DNA from 3 places in the Robertmurraya mesotrionivorans genome. Region 1 is predicted to be linked to each of the others. Evidence: riboswitches for the same ligand, from Rfam matches in the RefSeq annotation. Region 1 holds a riboswitch; each other region holds the start of a gene.
What was found. A riboswitch is a leader RNA that binds a small molecule or an ion and turns the genes downstream of it on or off. The one in region 1 is predicted to bind glycine.
Positions count from the first base shown of each region.

Region 2: another riboswitch for glycine. It lies ahead of ACRX5O_RS17975 (amino acid permease); the one in region 1 lies ahead of ACRX5O_RS06990 (ACT domain-containing protein).
Region 3: another riboswitch for glycine. It lies ahead of gcvT (glycine cleavage system aminomethyltransferase GcvT); the one in region 1 lies ahead of ACRX5O_RS06990 (ACT domain-containing protein).

Region 1 is NZ_JBPCCH010000003.1:110,207-116,897, forward strand. It holds gene ACRX5O_RS06970 (NAD-dependent epimerase/dehydratase family protein) at 1-746, opposite strand, end outside; gene ACRX5O_RS06975 (ABC transporter permease) at 1,270-2,247, opposite strand; gene ACRX5O_RS06980 (sugar ABC transporter ATP-binding protein) at 2,247-3,803, opposite strand; gene ACRX5O_RS06985 (ABC transporter substrate-binding protein) at 3,891-4,862, opposite strand; glycine riboswitch at 5,382-5,459, shown strand; gene ACRX5O_RS06990 (ACT domain-containing protein) at 5,550-5,825, shown strand; gene ACRX5O_RS06995 (PFL family protein) at 5,843-6,691, shown strand, end outside.
Region 2 is NZ_JBPCCH010000013.1:47,600-54,290, reverse strand. It holds gene ACRX5O_RS17995 (beta-glucosidase) at 1-165, shown strand, start outside; gene ACRX5O_RS17990 (glycoside hydrolase family 30 protein) at 277-1,755, shown strand; gene ACRX5O_RS17985 (hypothetical protein) at 1,835-2,317, shown strand; gene ACRX5O_RS17980 (hypothetical protein) at 2,418-2,573, shown strand; glycine riboswitch at 2,743-2,819, shown strand; gene ACRX5O_RS17975 (amino acid permease) at 2,982-4,334, shown strand; gene ACRX5O_RS17970 (GGDEF domain-containing protein) at 4,502-5,089, shown strand; gene ACRX5O_RS17965 (endospore germination permease) at 5,616-6,691, shown strand, end outside.
Region 3 is NZ_JBPCCH010000001.1:450,450-457,140, forward strand. It holds gene comGF (competence type IV pilus minor pilin ComGF) at 1-16, shown strand, start outside; gene ACRX5O_RS02275 (hypothetical protein) at 13-384, shown strand; gene ACRX5O_RS02280 (YqzE family protein) at 451-657, shown strand; gene ACRX5O_RS02285 (YqhG family protein) at 668-1,462, opposite strand; gene ACRX5O_RS02290 (DEAD/DEAH box helicase) at 1,440-3,128, opposite strand; glycine riboswitch at 3,296-3,387, shown strand; gene gcvT (glycine cleavage system aminomethyltransferase GcvT) at 3,527-4,639, shown strand; gene gcvPA (aminomethyl-transferring glycine dehydrogenase subunit GcvPA) at 4,656-6,002, shown strand; gene gcvPB (aminomethyl-transferring glycine dehydrogenase subunit GcvPB) at 5,995-6,691, shown strand, end outside.

The sequences.
Region 1 (6,691 bases):
TTTTTAATATGTAATGAATTTACCCTTGGTATAAAACCTAGCTCTCGATAAGTACTTTCCAATGACCAGGGTTTGTCAGGATTATCTGATACCCCGTAGTAGGTCCCATATCGAACGGTAGATTGAATAGCTAAATCAAAAAGCTGTATCGTATCTGCATGCGACAATAAGGTCCGATGTAGACGATCGTCATCCTTTACCGCCTTTTGCTCATCAGGATGAACACTACCAATCCGTAAGTTAATGATAGATAGATTTGTTGACTGTTTGGATATTAAATACCCAATTTGCTCGGAAGCAAACTTTAACACCCCATATAATCCATGGGAAGAAGGATAATCACTAGTGGTTATTTCTCTACCTAATGTAGAAAAACCATTCTTCTCGTAGGTATCAGTAGTATGATTACTGCTTGCATACACCACCTTCGGAATACCTAATGTCATGGCAGCATGCAACACCAAAAAGGAAGATATCAAATGTATATTGGTCATACGTTGAAACTCTTGTACGTCCTCTAAATCGTTTTCCGATTTAATCGTGAGTAAATTGATAAGTGCATCCGTATCTTTTGGAATGCTTTCTAATAACATCTCAGCATTCCTAGCATCCACTTCTATAAATTCATCAGCCTTTTTTGGAGCTTTTTTATCGAGAATGACTATTTCATATTTCTCTGCAAGACCCTTATATAAAATGGAACCAATTGTCCCCGCCCCACCAATAATGGTTATCTTTTTTTTCATTACTCTCCTCCATTAGAAAAGGTTATATCTGATATATATTTTCCCTATTCTAAAGAAGCTATCCATTTTGTTTTAACCGAATTGCCTTATCTTTATGATATTCAAATTTTTTTATTAGCTTACTTTTCAGTTCATAATCCAAACAACTTTCCACTAACAAAAAATGATAATTCATTCGAAAGCTATGCCAATTGTACAAAATCTTAGATATAAACGTCATATGTACCGCTCCTATCCTAGATTAACGTGTTGGACTTTACCCAAATCTAAAAAAATTCAAACACGACAATCATCACTTTGAAATGAATTTAATAATCCCAAAAATCCCTATCCATATAGGAAGACTAATCACCAAAGCCCAAGTAAATCCTCTCGCAAAATTCCCTTCATGTTCTTCCATTGTAATCACATCCACTTTTTTATTCTTTATGACCAAATTAGTGGATGATTAAACCAAAAAAGCTACGTTCCTAATTAGAAACGTAGCATGTATCCCTTTCTACAACCATTATTTCATCCATTCTTAATTTTTACTACGCAGTCGATCAAGAAGAACAGCAATGACAATGACTATCCCTTTTACGACTTGTTGCCAGTAATAATCTACGTTAAGTAAGGTCATTCCATTTGTTAGTACAGCCACAATTAGCACCCCAATGATGGTACCTTGTATTCTGCCGCGTCCTCCTACAAAACTAGTACCACCTAGAACGACAGCTGCAATCGCATCCAGTTCAAACGCTATACCTACCATCGGCTGTCCTGAGAATAAGCGTCCTGCCATAACAACTCCACTAATACCTGCAAGTAACCCACTGATAGAGTAGACATTTATTAATGTACGATTCACTTTAATTCCTGTTAGATGTGCAGCCTCTTCATTGCCGCCAATCGCATAGACATGGCGTCCAAACATGGTATATTTCAAGACGACAAACATGATGAGATAAACAATGGCCATGATATATATCGGAGTAGGTATACCAAATATTTCACCTGCTCCAATAAACTTGAACTTCTCTGATGCTAAAACTACGGGATAACCACCTGTAATGACATACGCCAATCCTCTTAAATATGTCATACTACCAAGTGTGACGATAAACGCAGGTAGCTTGGTTACCGCTGTTAAATAACCGTTAATCGCCCCAGCCACATATCCAACACCAGCTCCAGCTAACATCGCTAATACAACAGGAGCTCCTGCGTTTGAAAGTAAAACAGATATTACACCGCTTAAAGCGAGAGTTGATCCAACAGATAAATCTATCCCACCTGTTAATATAACAACGGTCATTCCAGCAGCAAGAATTGCAGTGATTGAGCTTTGCTTCAATACGTTTAATATATTACTTGAATCTGTGAAATTTGGTGCGATCACACTCATAACTACGATTAATAAAGCAAGAATGATTAACATGCCCAGCTGATTAAATATTTGTTTGGAACGATCCTTGAATGTAACTACTGTTGGACTAGTAGATTGTACATTAATATTCATCATTTAACCTCTCCTGTAGCATAGAACATTATTTTTTCCTGTGTTGCTTCCGCATGAGACAGTTCGGCTCTTAGTCTGCCTTCGTGCATCACTACGATCCGATCACTTACTCCAAGTATTTCGGGTAATTCAGAAGAAATCATCAATACAGCAAGTCCTTTTTCAGCTAGTTGATTAATAATTTTATGAATCTCTGTTTTCGCACCTATATCTACCCCTCGTGTAGGCTCGTCTAGCAGCAGTACCTTTGGACCAATGGATAGCCATTTTGCTATAACGACTTTCTGTTGATTTCCACCGCTAAGGCCCATTACGTTTTGTTCTTTTGATGCCGTTCTGACTCCAAGTTCTTCAATATAGCGATCCGCTTCACGGTTGATTTTCTTATATTGCAAAATCCTAAATTTACGGTACAGGGGGTATTGTGCCATCATGATATTTTCTTTGACTGATAGATTCGGTAATAAACCCTGTTCTTTCCTGCTTTCAGGTACGTGGGCGATCCCGAGCTTCATCGCATCAATTGGGTTCCTTATCTGAACAGACTTTCCGTCCATGATAATTTGACCCTCTGACCGTTCGGATAAACCAAAGATGGTCCTCACCAGTTCAGTTCTTCCAGCTCCAACAAGTCCTGCTAAACCAACAATTTCCCCAGGATAAATTTTCAACGAGACATTTTTCACGATTTTTTTGTCGGAGACACCTTTCAACTCGAGTACTGGTTGTTGATTCTTCGCTCCTGTATCATTTTCGCTTCTCTCTCTTACAAACAGCTCATTTAATTCTCGTCCTACCATAAGTTTTACTAAATGCGTAGGATTTGTTTCCGATATTGGACCGCTCGTGACCAAGCGACCGTCTCGAAGTACGGTAAAACGATTGGAAATTTTAAAAATTTCGTCCATTCGGTGGGAAATGTAAACGATCGCAACACCTTTTCTTTTTAATTCGTCTATGATTATAAAAAGCTTCTCTATTTCTTTATCTGTTAGAGAGGCGGTTGGTTCATCCATAATTAATATTTCTGAGTTAAGTGATAATGCACGAGCAATCTCCACCATTTGTTGTTGAGCGACACTTAATGAACTAACATCCGCTCGAGGATCCAATGAAGAACCAATGGAAGTTAAAACTTTTTCAGCTTTTTCATAAATATCGTTCCAGCTAATTAAACCCATTCTATTTTTCTTTAACGAGGTACCCATTAATATATTTTCTCCAATCGATAAGTTGGGCGATAAACTTATCTCTTGATGAATAACACTAATACCTTTGCTTCTAGCATCCATGGGATGATTCCACCGCACTTCTTCACCTTTGTAGATAATCGATCCGCCATCAGGTTGGTACACACCTGCCATTATTTTCATTAAAGTAGATTTCCCTGCACCATTCTCACCCATTAATGCATGAACTTCCCCTTTAAAAAGCTCAATATCAACGTTTTGTAACACCTTCACACCAGAAAACTGCTTTGTTACACCCTTCATACTCATTATAGGTTGTTCATTTAGAGAATAATGCTTCGTTTGTTGCTTTTTCGTTACGTTCATTACTGCCCCTCCCTACATACATTTGGTGTAAACATAGTGCTCGATATTAGAGCACTATGTTTATCTTTTCATTCCGAGGGGTACTGATTACCACCCACTATATGAATCAACATTTTCTTGAGTAATGAATTCAGTTGGGATAAGAACTTCTGAGTCTACTTTCTCTCCATCTATTATTTTTAATGCTAAAGCTACACCATCAATCACCATCTGATTAGGGAACTGTGCTGAAGTACCTGCAAAGCTGCCACCTTTATTCAGTGCATCAACTGCAGCAGGAGCACCATCAACACTTACGAGAAAGAACTCATCTTCTCTACCAGCTTGTTCTTGAGCAATTTGTACTCCGACAGCTTCTTCGTCATTAATGGTAAAAACGGCATCAATTTTCTTATTGGCAGATAATATTCCTTCCATTACAGTAAGCGCCTTCTCACGGTTACCTTCTCCGTTCTGGTTAGCAACCACTTTAATGTCAGGATATTTGCTTATCACTTCATTAAAGCCCTTAATTCTATCTGTTACAGCTGATACAGGAGGTCCATCAATAATGACAATATTTCCTTTTTCATTCAATTGCTCTACTAAGTACTCAGCAGCTAATCTCCCCGCTTGAACATTATCTGACATCACAACTGTATCGATTCCACCTTCTGCAAAACCGTCAAGAGCGACAACCGGAATTCCAGCTGCTTTTGCTTGACTAACTGCACCTGCAATCCCAGCCGAATCAAATGGACTTAACAAAATGAGATCGACTTTCTTTGTAATGAAGTCTTCAATTTGTGCCGTTTGCTTTGCCAGATCATGATCTGCACTCACAGTAATGACTTCTGCATCATATTTAGCAGCAACTTCTTCAGCCCCTTTGGACATTGCTACGAAGAATGGATTCCCTAAAGTTGGAACGGTCAACCCGATCTTAAGTTGTTTTTCTTTATCATCAGTATTATTTTCATCCGTAGCATTCGTAGAAGAGCTCTCTCCACTGCTACAAGCATTTAATAAAGTTAAGAGTAATACGAATAAAATAATGTGGAATCTCTTCATGATTTTCATGGTATCAAAACCTCCAAATAATAATTTCCTAGAATAATAGTTGTTTTTCAAAATACAAATCTTGAAAAAAAGTTTGTTTTGCCATACCATAAAAATGAGTTCTAAAATTCTAAAGAATTTTAGGCATACTCAAATAGAGGTATGATTTAGGGTTTTTTTCCATTTGGCCGTGGGTCCCCCTGAATCGTACTTTTTTCTTGCTTTTTTTTGCTACAGGAAAATAGAAATTCTATCTAGTAGATTTTCCTTTATTATGTATAAGCCTCACCTCCAAAAATATAGCGCTTTCATAAATCGTTTACATTCATTCATAAACGTGGATGTTTTTGCTCGTTTATGCTCATTTTTGATTATATGTTCTTTTTTACCATTTTTCAATATTAATTTTCAGAAAAGTCAAAATCGATACCGTCTTTTTTTTATTTTTCACAAATTTTAATTGACTGAATTATTATTTATTGATAATATCTTACTTAATTCAATACAGCCGCCATGATGGTAGTGGATCAAACTATTACCGGAGCAGCTTCTGGAGAGACCGTATGTATACGGCGCCGAAGGATTCACAATCTCAGGCAAAAGGACAGGAGAGAATGTTTGCATAATAATATTTTGCACACTCTTCTTACCCGAGATTGGAGATACTCCAATCTTTTTTTATTTCAAAAAAATAATGAGGTGGAACGAATGGAAAGAAGACGTGCAGTGGTAAGTGTGATTGGAAAGGACAAGGTTGGCATTATATCAAAAGTGACAACTATTCTCGCTGAAAATAATATGAATATTTTGGATATCAGCCAAACCATTTTACAAGACTTTTTTACCATGATGATGATTATTGACGTGACCGGAAATGAAAATTTGTCAAAACTCCGTGACCAACTGGACTTAGTTGGAGAGGAAATGGATTTAAAAATAAACATTCAGCTTGAAGAGATTTTTCAAGCGATGCACAGAATTTAGTTAGGTGGTGACTGTATATGACAATTGCAATGGATGAAATCCTTCAAACAATACGAATGGTTCAAATGGAAAACCTTGATATCCGAACAGTAACAATGGGAATCAGTCTCCGTGATTGTGCGGATTCCGATTTCCATAAAATGCAGCAAAATGTATTTCATAAAATAACTACTTATGCTAAGGATTTAACGAAAGTAGCAGAAGAAGCAGAAAAGGAATTTGGCGTTCCGATTATTAATAAGCGTATATCTATTACCCCGATTGCTGAAATCCTAGGAAGTGCAACCGTTGAACAAACCGTGGAGCTTGCAAAAACTCTTGACCTAGCCGCAAAGCAATTAGGTGTAGATTTTATCGGAGGATTCTCTGCCCTTGTTCACAAAGGATTTTCTAAAGGAGATGAGACCTTACTTAAAGCCTTGCCAGAAGCACTTAGTGTAACAGAGCGCGTTTGCTCCTCAGTTTCAGTCGCCACCACTCGCACCGGTATCAATATGGATGCGGTTAGGCAATTAGGATATGTTATCAAAGAAGCAGCCGAGCGGACAAAGGATCAAAATGGAATTGCGTGTGCTAAACTCGTCGTATTTTGTAATCCAGTTGAAGATAATCCATTTATGGCAGGAGCTTTTCATGGAGCTGGAGAAGGCGAAGTTGTTATTAACGTTGGAGTTAGCGGCCCTGGCGTCGTATTGAACGCGTTAAAAAAACACCCACAAGCTGACCTAGGAGAAGTATCTGATATTATCAAAAAAACAGCGTTCAAGATTACACGTGCAGGTGAGCTTATTGGTAGAGTGGTAGCCAATCGGCTCGGCATTCCGTTTGGAATTATGGACCTCTCCTTGGCTCCTACCAACGCCATT
Region 2 (6,691 bases), on a different contig from region 1:
ATCACCATATCAAAAGAAATTAGTCAGCAATTTAATCAAGCAACGAATGCTGACTCAGATAAAAACGAATTATCTAAAGCAAACTCAAACAAGTCAAATGAAAATAAGCTGAAGCATGAAAAGCAAAGTGAAAAAAACAGTAAGGATAATCAGGCAAGAAGATAATCCTATTAATTTTCCCCCACAAGTTCGTTATGTGCTTGTGGGGATTTTTTTGAAAATAAGTTTGTTGGTTGGTTTAAATATGTGCGAAATAAAACCAAAGAGGTGACAAATATGAACTACAATCACAAAATTATACTTCTAGTCTTTCTATTTTTGTTATTAGGTGGTATTAGCACGTTCTCAATTTTTAAGGAAAGAGCAGAGAACCGAGAGTCATCGGTGGAACGGAATGAGGCTTCTATCTGGCTAACAACGGGTGATCAAAAGAACCTTCTTACTCAAAAATCTCCACTACCATTTTCGAAAATAAAAGAAAAAAATATCCAAACCATCACGATCGACCGTGAAACAAAATACCAAACGATGGATGGGTTTGGGGCTGCGATAACCGGTTCTTCGGCCTATTTAATAAATAATAAATTAAACCAATCGTCTAAGGAGATGCTTCTAAAGGACTTGTTTTCAGCAAATGGTATTCATATCAGTTATGTAAGACATTCAATTGGAGGATCTGATTTTTCAGTTGATGATAAAGGAAATGCGAGCAGCTACACGTATGCGGATGAAGAGGATATTAGTTTAAGTCGCTTTTCGGTGGATAAAGATCAAGAGGTTATCAATGTCCTACTGGAGGCTCGAAGCCAAAACCAGAATCTGAAGATCATGGGAACACCATGGACCGCACCATCATGGATGAAATACGGAGAAAAAACATTTAATGGTTGGTACCTTGACTATACGACAGAGGAAACATACAAAGCCTACGCAGACTATTTCGTTCGTTATATAAAATCATATGAAGAAAAAGGGCTTCCGATTGATAGTATTACTATTCAAAATGAGCCAGACTTTACGTCACCTAATTATCCAACGATGAGTATGAGCGCGGAAGAACAAGCTGTGTTTATTGGAAAATACTTAGGTCCGGCACTTGAATCGAACAAGATCGATACAAAAATTATTGCCTATGATCATAACTGGGAGGGGGCTTCCGAATTTATTTCTACAGTGCTTCAACATGAGGACGCGAACAAATATACAGAGGGAGCTGCGTTTCATTGTTATAAAGGAACACCGGAATCTATGACTCGAGTACATGCCAATTTCCCTGATAAACATATTTATCTATCTGAGTGCAGTGGTGGTGAATGGAGCGAGGATTTTGGGGATAATTTAAGTTGGCAAATGTCCAATTTGATTATTGGAGGTCCAAGAAACTGGGCGAAGAGTGTGTTGATGTGGAATATGGCACTAGATGAAAAAGGAGGGCCAACCAATGGAGGTTGTGAAAATTGCCGTGGGGTTGTCACGATTAATCAGGAAACTGGGAAAGTGACGATGAATGTTGAATACTATTCAATCGGGCACGCAAGTAAATTCGTTCAAGCTGGAGCGATAAGAATTGCTTCAACAAGCTTTCCTGGAATCATTGAGACGATTGCCTATGAAAACCTTGATCATTCTACTGTACTTATCGCCTTAAATCCTAGTGATAATGAAACAAGGTTTCAAGTTAATGATAGAGGTTCATTTTTTACGTATACTCTTCCTCCTAAAAGTGCGGTTACTTTTATATGGGAAATGAAATAGGTTGAGATAAATAGTAGGGGAATTTATGTGTAAGTTACCTATATTATGGGAAGTTTAAAAAATAAAAAAGGAAAATGATATGATAGGTCTGATTATTGCCATTATACTTTTTAATCTTATTGCCTTTAAAACGAATAAAAGATTGACTGCTAATCAAATTGTACATATTTGGGTGTTTACAATTGCATTTCAGGTGGGCTTTGATCTTTTTGTAGAATTTAAATATCATGGATATTGGTATTTTAATAAAGGTATTGATTGGGTAGGTCTCCTTCCACATACTGTGCTTATTCCACCAGTTAATATGATGTTTCTGAACTGGTTTCCTTTTAAAAAATCGGTTTGGAAAAGATTCATTTATATTTTCTTTTGGGTAATTGGAATTCTAATCTATGAATCGATAACCTTGCTTCCCGAACCTTGGGGATATTTTCACTATGGTTGGTGGAAGCTGTGGCATGCAGCGATTGTGGACCCAGTATTACTCCTAATTTTGCTAGGATATTATAATTGGGTTCGTAAGTTAGAGTCTCAACTATTTGATAATACTATTCAAAAGTAAAATGCTCTTTGTTAAGGGCATTTTTTATTTTAAGGTTTTCTTAAGGTTTGTCTTGAATAATTACTGAAATTTGAGTGAAGTAATTAGGAGAAGGTGTATTATGAAATCTAGGTGGTCCGTTTGGTTAGAAAGAACAGATATTTACCGTTGGTTATTTGGTGCAACGGTTATTCTTTATTTTTTTAGTGGTGACTACATATCCAAGCAAACAATCAGAAGGATCTACTTATCAAATAGTAGGTTCATAATGTGTTAAATTAAATTGATCAACATATCACAAAAATATTCTTGACCAACTAAAAGAATACTGTTAGAATTACAAATTATTGTACGATAATAGCTTTGGAGTTTGTTGAAAGCAACAAATCTAGGCTGTAAATAAAATAATTAAGCGAGCTATGATTGTTATGGGTCAAACTATAACAGGAGCGGCTTCTGGAGAGATCGCGTATTGCGACGCCGAAGGGTTCACAATCTCAGGCAAAAGGACAGAAGAGTAAAGATACTATTTGGTATGATTGGAAGAGTAAGTAAGTCTCTTTTATCATTTTACCATGTGTATTTGTTATTCTGACGTTTTAAGAGATTGGGGGGAACTCCAGTCTCTTTTTTTATGGCTATTATTCTTACAATAATTATTAGAGAGAAAACGGAGGAATTTCAAGTGGCACAGCATGAGTTAAAAAGGGAACTGAAAAATCGTCACGTACAACTAATCGCAATTGGTGGAACGATTGGTACCGGCTTATTTTTAGGTTCAGGAAAAGCAATTTCATTAGCAGGTCCCTCAATCATCTTAGCTTATTTAATAGTGGGTATAGCAACCTTTTTTGTTATGAGAGCATTAGGGGAGCTTTTGTTATCGAATGCAGGTTATCAATCGTTTACCGATTTTGCAGTGGATTATATTGGGCCATGGGCAGGCTTTGTAACAGGGTGGACGTACTGGTTCTGTTGGATTATGACGGCGATGGCCGATATTATTGCGGTAGGAATGTATGTGCAGTATTGGTTCGATATTCCGCAATGGGTACCAGCACTCATCTGTTTAATCATTTTATTAGGATTGAATCTATTAACAGTAAAGCTTTTTGGAGAATTAGAATTTTGGTTTGCTATTATTAAGGTTATAACGATTCTTGCTTTAATTGTTATTGGGGTTGTTTTACTAGTTATTGGATTTAAAACAGAGGCAGGAACGGTGTCTGTACAAAATTTATGGCAACACGGAGGGTTTTTCCCGAATGGAATTAGCGGCTTTTTGTTTTCTTTCCAAATGGTCGTATTTGCTTTTGTTGGAGTAGAGTTGGTTGGTGTATCAGCTGCAGAAACAGCTAATCCAAAGAAAAATATTCCTTCAGCGATAAACAAAATTCCTTTAAGAATTCTGTTCTTTTATGTAGGTGCTCTAATTGTTCTGCTTTCTATTAATCCATGGAACCAGTTGAATGCAGATACAAGTCCTTTTGTTAAGACCTTTAGTTTAGTTGGTATTCCCGTTGCAGCTGGAATCATTAACTTTGTCGTATTAACGTCTGCTGCATCTGCGAGTAATAGTGGATTATTCTCTACAAGCCGTATTATGTATAACTTAGGACGTCAAAATGGTGGAACGGGTATGCTTTCAAAATTAAACAAAAATGCAGTGCCAAGTAATGCACTACTTATTTCAACGGTCATTGTTTCTGTGGGGACACTTTTAAGTAAACTCATCCCCGAGCAAGCCTTTGGAATTGTGACAACCATAAGTGCCATTTGTTTCATTTGGGTGTGGAGCATTATATTAATCTCTCATATTAGATATAAGAAAACTCGTCCTGATTTACATCAAAAATCAGTATTTAAAGCTCCTCTAACACCATTTATTAATTATGTTGTACTAGCACTTTTTGGGTTTATTTTACTTGTGATGCTTATTTCAGAATCCACTCGTTCAGCATTAATGTTGACACCATTATGGTTTGTTTTATTATTTGTTTTGTATTTCTTTAAAAGTAAGAGAACAAAACATCTTTAATTTATGAATAAAATCTAAAGTAACTAGATCAAATTCTGGTTACTTTATTTTATTTTAGAACATATATCTATTTATTTACAGTATAGTTATAAAGAACTATAATAATAGTATTAATTGCCAATTATATTAAGAATAGTAAATAATTTACATAGTGAGTAGGGGAATATATGTGGTTGCTTTACTTCTCATTAGGTTTACTAGTAGGTCTAATGAATTTGCCGGTTTACAGGAAAGTAGAGCGGAAGAAATGGATAGAATATCAGCGAGATTTAGAATATCGAATTAATCATGACTCATTAACGGGAATATATAATAGAGATTTTTTCGAATCAGAGTGTACCGTGTTGAATGAGGATAAGAACTCGTCTGTGGCTATTCTTGTTTGTGATTTAGATGATCTAAAGGCGACGAACGATACATATGGACACAAACAAGGCGATGAACTAATTAAAAACGCAGCGCGGGTACTCCAAGAATTTTCTTCGGAAACCATTACGGTCGCAAGATTAGGTGGAGACGAATTTGTCTTACTCGTTAAAGAAATAGCAAAAGGAGAGTCTAAACAGCTTGTTTCCCAAATATTGAATAGGATCCAAGAGTATAATACTAGCTCCTTAAATTTAGAGATTAAACTATCTATTGGATGTGCTTTTTCTCAAAATTCGATTGGACAAATGACTAGACTATTCGCTCAAGCTGATCAAAATATGTATTCAAATAAGAATGAAAGAAAGCTACTTACATGTGTAAAATAGGGACCCTTTGTCGAAAGACAAAGGGTCCCTATTTTCGGGTGCATAAGACACCCAAGTGCCAATTCCAACGAGTCCTGTCCGAAAAACCCCTGGATTCGGACTCCCAAGTGCCAATTCCAACGAGTCCTGTCCGAAAAACCCCTGGATTCGGACTCCCAAGTGCCAATTCCAACGAGTCCTGTCCGAAAAACCCCTGGATTCGGACTCCCAAGTGCCAATTCCAACGAGTCCTGTCCGAAAAACCCCTGGATTCGGACTCCCAAGTGCCAATTCCAACGAGTCCTGTCCGAAAAACCCCTGGATTCGGACACCCAGGCGCCAATTCCAACGAGTCCTGTCCGAATAACCCTTGGATTCGGACTCCCAAGTGCCAATTCCAACGAGTCCTGTCCGAATAACCCTTGCAGTCAGACGATCAAAGGCAATCAACCTAATGTTGTTTCTTATAATCTTTTTCAACTATGTACAACATAAAAACTGAAGTTTAGGTGAATTTAATATTAAAACTGCTAAATAGGAGAAATTTATGCAAAACCTAGGGAAGATACTACTACCAAGACAATTATTTCTATTGCTAGTCCTATCAACTGGTTTGCTTAACCATGTCATACTCATTCCAAATTTATTGACAGCTGCCGGGAGGGATAGTTGGTTAAGTGTGATTGTTGCTTACCCGATTGCCATAATTTTTCTTTGGTTAATTTTTTACATCATAAAAAACAGCCCAAATGAGGGGTTTTTTCATATGGTCCGAAACCGATTTGGACGCACTTTTTCTTATTTATTACTAGCTCCTGTTTTTTTATTTTTATTTATTAGCTCTTATGTAACCTTTAGAGACTTGATGATCTGGTTAAGTGCCTATTTTCTCGCTGAAGCACCTATCATGATAATCAATATCGTATTAATTATTGTGTGCTGCATCATTACACTATCTGGTGTAAAAACGATGGCTATAGCAAGTGGACTATTGTTACCTATTGTGGTATTGCTAGGATTTTTTATTGCATTAACTAATACGAGCTTTAAGGACCCAAGCCTTCTATTCCCTGTATTAACAGATGGATATATTCCTTTATTTAGAGGAACAATCTATGTTCTTGCGGGACTGTTAGAACTATATATTGTGGTTTTGATACAACCTTTCTCACAAGAACCTATTACATTTAAGCAACTACTGATAGTAATGACCGTATTAACCGGATTAATTTTTGGCCCACTCTCAGCTTCCATCATGGAATTTGGTGTAGTTGAGTCAGTGAAACATCGCTATCCAGCCTATGAACAGTGGAGAGTATTAAATATTGGTGAATACATCTCAAATCTAGACTTCTTTGCTCTGTACCAATGGTTAAGTGGTGCACTTATAAGAATTGGATTATTTATGTACCTCTTAGGACATTCTTTATCACGAAAAAGGGCTGAGTATCGGCTGAATCCTAAAATTGTAGGTATGATGTATCTCTTATTATTAGGAGTTTCTTTGATAAAGTTTGAATCATTCACTTTCTATCAAATCATTTATCTATATGTCTTACCCATAACTCTAGCTTTTTTTCTACTACAGATTTTACTATCAGCTTTTATTATTTTTGTCTTAAA
Region 3 (6,691 bases), on a different contig from region 1:
GGTGGGAGGTCCATGAATGAAAAGGGGTTTATGTATCCTATTAGTTTATGTATTTTTCTACTAGTCTCTCTATTTTTAACGATTGAGTTTAATCAGTACGTATCGGAAAAAGGGATAGTGGCTTCAGTCAATCAACAAGAAAGACGACAGTATTTATTTTTGCTCACATCAAAGAAGATTTCTGAGGAAATGGCAAGAGGTGTGATTCCGGTAGATGGAATGACAACATATTCAGACACCAAAGTGACGTATACGGTTAAGCAAATTTCTAGCCAACATGTGGAAGTTACTTATTTTCTGATTCAGGGTACTCTTTCTGTTAAAGCGATAGCCCAGTACGAGGTGGGAAGCGGAAAATTAGTAAGATGGTTGTTACCAGTGTAGCTTCCTTTGGGTTTAGTTAACTAGTATTTGGTCATACTGTTAATGACTAAAAGGGAGGAAAAAAACATGAGCGCAGTAAATGATTATGTGAAATACATTACACAAACGATAGTAAAATATATTGATCAACCGAAGGAAGAAAGAAAAAAAATCAGGAAGGAAAAAAAAGAAACGAGAGAAGCATTTGCTTTTCGCTGGTTTGGTATTATTCCATATGTCATTATGATGAACAGAGGAAAGAGAGAGAAATCATTTAAAGGGAATGACAAATGAGTCGTTCCCTTTAAATTGCTTTTTCGGATAAGTAAAAAATACCGCCGTTTATAATCGAAATCTGAACTTTTGGCTCGTATTGCTCCTGTAAGGCTCGTTTTTCATTTTCATAGCTTTCCCCTTTTTCCTCCGCTTCTTCATAAAAATGCTCCAGCAATCTCAAGTCTTTTGACCAGCGTTCTCTAGCCAAGTTTGCCCATGAATGATCTTCTTCAAGAATGTTTGAACGAATCATATTCTGAATTCGTGTTACCCCACTATTCGGCATAATAAGTGGTGATAAGGTAAAAGAGTAATCAGGTATTTTGCGAGCTAATTGTAATCTTATTAGTTCTTCGTGGAAGTTCTCGATTATTTGTCCATTAATTAATTGTAGACCTATCGACCGAAAGACGTCTCTTTTACGGTCACATTGATAGGAGATTTTTACATTCATACCTAACCAAGGGCGCAATGGTACTTGTTGACCCATGGTTGCTTGATGATCTTCATAGAGCCGAATATACCCAGCAAGGTTTTTAGTTGAGTTAAATATTTGATGAAGTCTTGGTGAACCAAAGTGTATGACCTCTCCTTTAATATCGTCAGGTGTCTTTTTTTGATCCGTAATAAGCGTAAGTTCCATAGGGTTTGGAACTCCACCTGTTTTTTCTAAGTAATGCCAATAAAACGGGCGATTCATTAATTCCTTATCTAGTTTAATCGTTAATTGCACAGTTAAATATGAACCGGTATTCGCGAGTATTTCGCATTGGTTAGCAGTAAAGTACTTCACCAAAAAATTATGAATTTCCTGTTGCTGCACGATAATCACCATCCTTTACTTCTTCAGCAAATTGAATCATGGAAGCTAGGTTGTCCATTTTTATTCGCATTTCCCCTTCAGAGGTGGAGTTTCCGAATATATCTGAAAGATGATCCTCAAAGCTACCAAACTCTAAACGAGTAAGAATATCATCGAGATCACCAATCACTTTTTCAAATAAATTAATTTTTTCATGTAGTAGCTTAAGGACATGTTCTTCCACTGTACCTTTAGTTGCAAAATTATAAATCATCACGTCTTTTTCTTGCCCTAGACGATGAATTCTCCCGATACGTTGCTCTAGTCTCATAGGATTCCAAGGCAGATCAAAGTTAATGATATGATTACAGAACTGAAGATTAATTCCTTCTCCTCCTGCTTCGGTTGCAATAAGGACCTGTACATTGTTTTCAAAAAGCTGTCTCATCCAATCTTTTTTACCTCTTTTAAATCCTCCGCGGAAGGGAACGGAGCTGATTCCATTTTGCTTTAGAAACCATTGAAGATAGAGTTGAGTGGCTCGATATTCCGTAAAGATAATGACTTTATCATTTACCTTCTGAATCAGTTCAAGAGCTTTAACGGCCTTGGAATTCGTATGAACGGCGTTTACCTTCTCGATTAAATATGTGATTTGATCTTGGTATTCCTTTGATGGGTTTTCCTTCTTTTCAAGCATATTTTTTAATGTGAAAAAGACTGCTTCTCTACTACTGCATGCTTCTCTTTGCAGAGTCATGACTGAGAAAGCGGATGTAGTTGTCCAGTCTCCCTCTGACCGTAGTTCAGTAACAGAATCATACAAATCCTGCTCTTCCTTAGTAAGCTCAATAGGGATTGTTTCAACTTGTCTCTTCGTCCATTCAATACCTGTGTCTGCTCGACGATTTCTGATCATCACTTTATTCACAAGCTCTTTTAAATGTTCATTATCGTTAATATCTCGGGAATCCTTCTTATATTTTTCATTAAACACAGATTCATTTCCTAGATGACCAGGTTTTAAGAGAGAGACAAGGTTGAAAATCTCACCAACTCGATTTTGAATTGGGGTTGCTGTTAGAAGTAAGCAGAATTTTTTCTTTAAGCTTTGTACAAATTCATAGTTTTTTGTTTTATTGTTTTTTAATTTATGTGCTTCATCAATAATAATAAGATCATAATCTTGGGAGAGAATGATTTCTCTATGAGGAGCCCGTTTAGCTGTATCAATAGAAGATACGACCACATCACATTGTTCCCAGACATAGCTTTTACGTTGTGAAACTGCCGGAATATAAAACTTACTTGTTAACTCGTATGACCATTGGGTAACGAGGGAGGCGGGAACAAGAATGAGGACTTTTTTTACAAGACCTCTGATCATGTATTCTTTTAAAATGAGTCCTGCTTCGATCGTTTTCCCTAGACCTACTTCATCTGCAAGAATGGCTTTTCCGTTCATGTTTTCAACTACTTGCTTGGCGACTTCTAGCTGATGGGGAAGCGGTGTTAAATTGGGAAGATGTTTGGGAGCTTGTAATCCCTCAAAGTTATCAATAACCGTATGTTTTTCTACCTCTACCGCTAGCTTATATAACTCAAAGTTCCCCCAAGGACCATCATTTGTAATTTTCTCTACCAGCCCCTCCTGCCAAGAGGAATCAAACTCAATCTCTACCGTCATAAAAACAACTCCCTTTTTGATCGATAAATATATTGCCGTATGGGTTTCGAAATGGTAGGATGATAATATCTTAAAAGTTTTGAAATTTGTCACATTATAGTTTATTTTGACGAATGTTCTATAAGTACAGCTTAGTATTATCCAAATTGGGAATTTTTATAATGCGAATGAGAACAAGGGGAGAGACTACTTCAAAGTAGCGCCGAAGGAGCAAGCAAAAATTTGTGAATCTCTCAGGCAAAAGAACTCTTGTTTGACGCAGCTCTGGAGAGCGCTTCATTCATTTGAAGCCACCAAAGGGGACAGCCAAACGGTAAACTTTCAGGTGCCAGGACAGAGACCTTTCTTAAGCAAAGAGGGGGGTCTCTGTCCTTTTTTTATGATTTTATAAGGGGGAAATGATAGTGGCGCAACTAAAAAGAACACCGATTTTTGACGTGTATCAACAGTATGGTGGGAAAACCATTGACTTTGGAGGATGGGAACTGCCTGTTCAATTTTCAAGCATTAAAGAAGAACATGAGGCTGTAAGAACGAAGGCAGGATTGTTCGATGTTTCTCATATGGGAGAAATTGAAGTGAAAGGGACAGACAGTTTGGCATTCCTTCAAAAAATGATGACCAATGATGTATCGAAGCTGCAAATTGGTGGTGCACAATATACTGCTATGTGCTACGAGAATGGTGGTACTGTCGATGATCTTCTAATCTATAAATTGAATGACGACCATTATTTGCTTGTTGTAAATGCTTCAAATATCGAAAAAGACTTTACATGGTTAAACGATTATGTTGAGGGGGATGTAAGGCTTCAAAATCTTTCTGAACAAATGGGCCAGTTAGCTCTTCAAGGGCCACTTGCTGAACAGGTTCTCCAGAGGCTTGTTGAAACAGTTGACCTTTCGACAATTGGATATTTTAAATTCCAAGAGAATGTTTCCATTGGAGGAAAAGAGGCGCTTGTTTCAAGAACTGGGTACACCGGAGAAGATGGCTTTGAGGTGTACTGTAATAGTGAGGATGCGACTTTCCTATGGGAAACAATTCTTGAAGCAGGTAAAGAAGAAGGCGTTCTTCCTTGTGGCTTAGGCGCTCGTGATACCCTTCGCTTCGAGGCTAATTTGGCCCTTTATGGTCAGGAGCTTTCTTCCTCAATTTCTCCGTTAGAGGCTGGTATTGGTTTCGCTGTGAAAGTAAATAAGGAAGAAGATTTTATTGGGAAGCAAGCTTTAAAGCAGCAAAAGGAAGCTGGAGTCCCTCGTAAACTTATAGGAATTGAAATGATTGACCGAGGCATCCCAAGACATGGATATCCGGTGTATGTGGGTGAACAACTAGTAGGAGAAGTAACAACTGGAACACAATCACCTACGTTGAAAAGAAATATTGGCTTAGCGTTAGTTGATTCAGCAGTCGTATCTAGAGAGTCGGAGCTAACAATTGAGATTCGTGGGAAACGCTTGAAGGTGAAAGTGGTACCAACACCATTTTATAAAAGGGAAAAGAAATAAGGGAGGAACAAAAGTCATGAAGCATCGCTACTTACCAATGACAGAAACCGATAAAAAAGCCATGCTAGAAGAGATCGGAATTTCCGATGTACAGGAGCTTTTTAACGATATTCCAGAAAGTGTTCAGTTTAAGGGAGAATATAATATAAAAAAAGCTAAATCGGAGACAGCCTTATTAAAAGAATTAACAATTTTGGCAGCTAAAAATGCCGACTTACGCTCACATACTTCCTTTTTAGGAGCTGGTGTGTATGATCATTACATGCCTGTCATTGTTGACCATGTTCTTTCACGTTCAGAATTTTACACAGCGTATACTCCTTATCAACCTGAAATCTCACAAGGTGAGTTACAGGCGATCTTTGAATTTCAGACAATGATTTGTGAATTAACAGGTATGGACGTAGCTAACTCTTCTATGTACGACGGGGGTACCGCTTTGGCAGAAGCAGCGATGCTAAGCTCTGGTCATACGAAGCGTAAAAAGGTACTTCTCTCTAGTACGGTACATCCAGAAACAAAGGATGTAGTCAAGACGTATGCAAAAGGACAATACGTAGAAGTCGTAGAGATTCCATACAAAGATGGTGTCACTGATTTAGATGCTTTAAAGAGCGAAATGGGTGATGATATTGCAGCGGTTATCGTCCAGTATCCAAACTTCTTTGGAAGAATCGAGCCGATGAAGGAGCTCGAAGAAATCATTCACGCGAACAAAGCAATGTTTGTAGTATCGAGCAATCCTTTGTCCCTTGGTGCATTAACACCTCCGGGAGCGTTTGGTGCTGATATTGTAGCGGGAGATGCACAGCCGTTTGGAATTCCAACTTCATTTGGTGGACCACATTGTGGTTATTTTGCGGTAACGAATAAATTGGTTCGTAAAATTCCTGGTCGCCTAGTTGGTCAAACAAAAGATGATCAAGGAAGAAGAGGATTTGTTTTAACTCTTCAAGCAAGAGAACAACATATCCGTCGTGACAAGGCAACATCTAATATTTGTTCCAACCAAGCGTTGAATGCTTTAGCTGCTTCTGTCGCTATGACTGCCTTAGGGAAAAAAGGAGTCAAGGAAATGGCTGTGAGCAATATCCAAAGAGCCCACTATGCAAAGAAAGCATTTGAAAATAAAGGATTTACAATTGCCTTTAATGGACCGAGTTTTAACGAATTTGTTGTTGTATTAAATAAGCCTGTGAAAGAAGTGAACCAACAGCTTTTACAGGAAGGAATCATTGGAGGTTATGATCTCGGTCGTGATTATCCAGAGTTGAAGAATCACATGCTCGTGGCAGTAACTGAACTACGTACAAAAGAAGAAATAGATCTATTTGTTGATAGAATGGGGGATTATCATGCATAAGGAAGACCAAGCGCTCATTTTTGAATTAAGTACCTCTGGCCGAGTAGGGTATAGTCTCCCAGAGATGGATATCCCTGAGGTAAACTTAGATGATTTAATTCCAGCAGATTATTTGCGAGCTGTTGAACCAAATCTACCCGAGGTTTCTGAGCTTGATATCATGCGACATTACACAGCTCTTTCAAAAAGAAATCATGGCGTTGATTCCGGTTTTTACCCTCTTGGATCTTGTACGATGAAATACAACCCAAAGATCAACGAAAACGTTGCTCGTATGGCTGGTTTTGCTCATCTACATCCACTTCAAGATGAAAGCTCTGTTCAAGGTGCATTAGAGCTTATGTATGATCTTCAGGAGCATCTAATTGAGATTACGGGTATGGATGAAGTGACGTTACAGCCTGCAGCAGGAGCACATGGTGAGTGGACGGGACTTATGCTCATTCGTGCCTTCCATGAAGCAAATGGCGACAAAAATAGAACAAAGGTAATTGTACCAGACTCCGCTCACGGAACAAATCCAGCTTCAGCAACGGTCGCAGGGTTTGAAACAATCACTGTTAAGTCCGATGAAAATGGATTGGTCGATTTAAATGACCTAAGAAGCGTTGTTGGAGAAGACACTGCTGCCTTAATGCTAACCAATCCAAATACTCTTGGTTTATTTGAGGAAAATATTCTGGAAATGG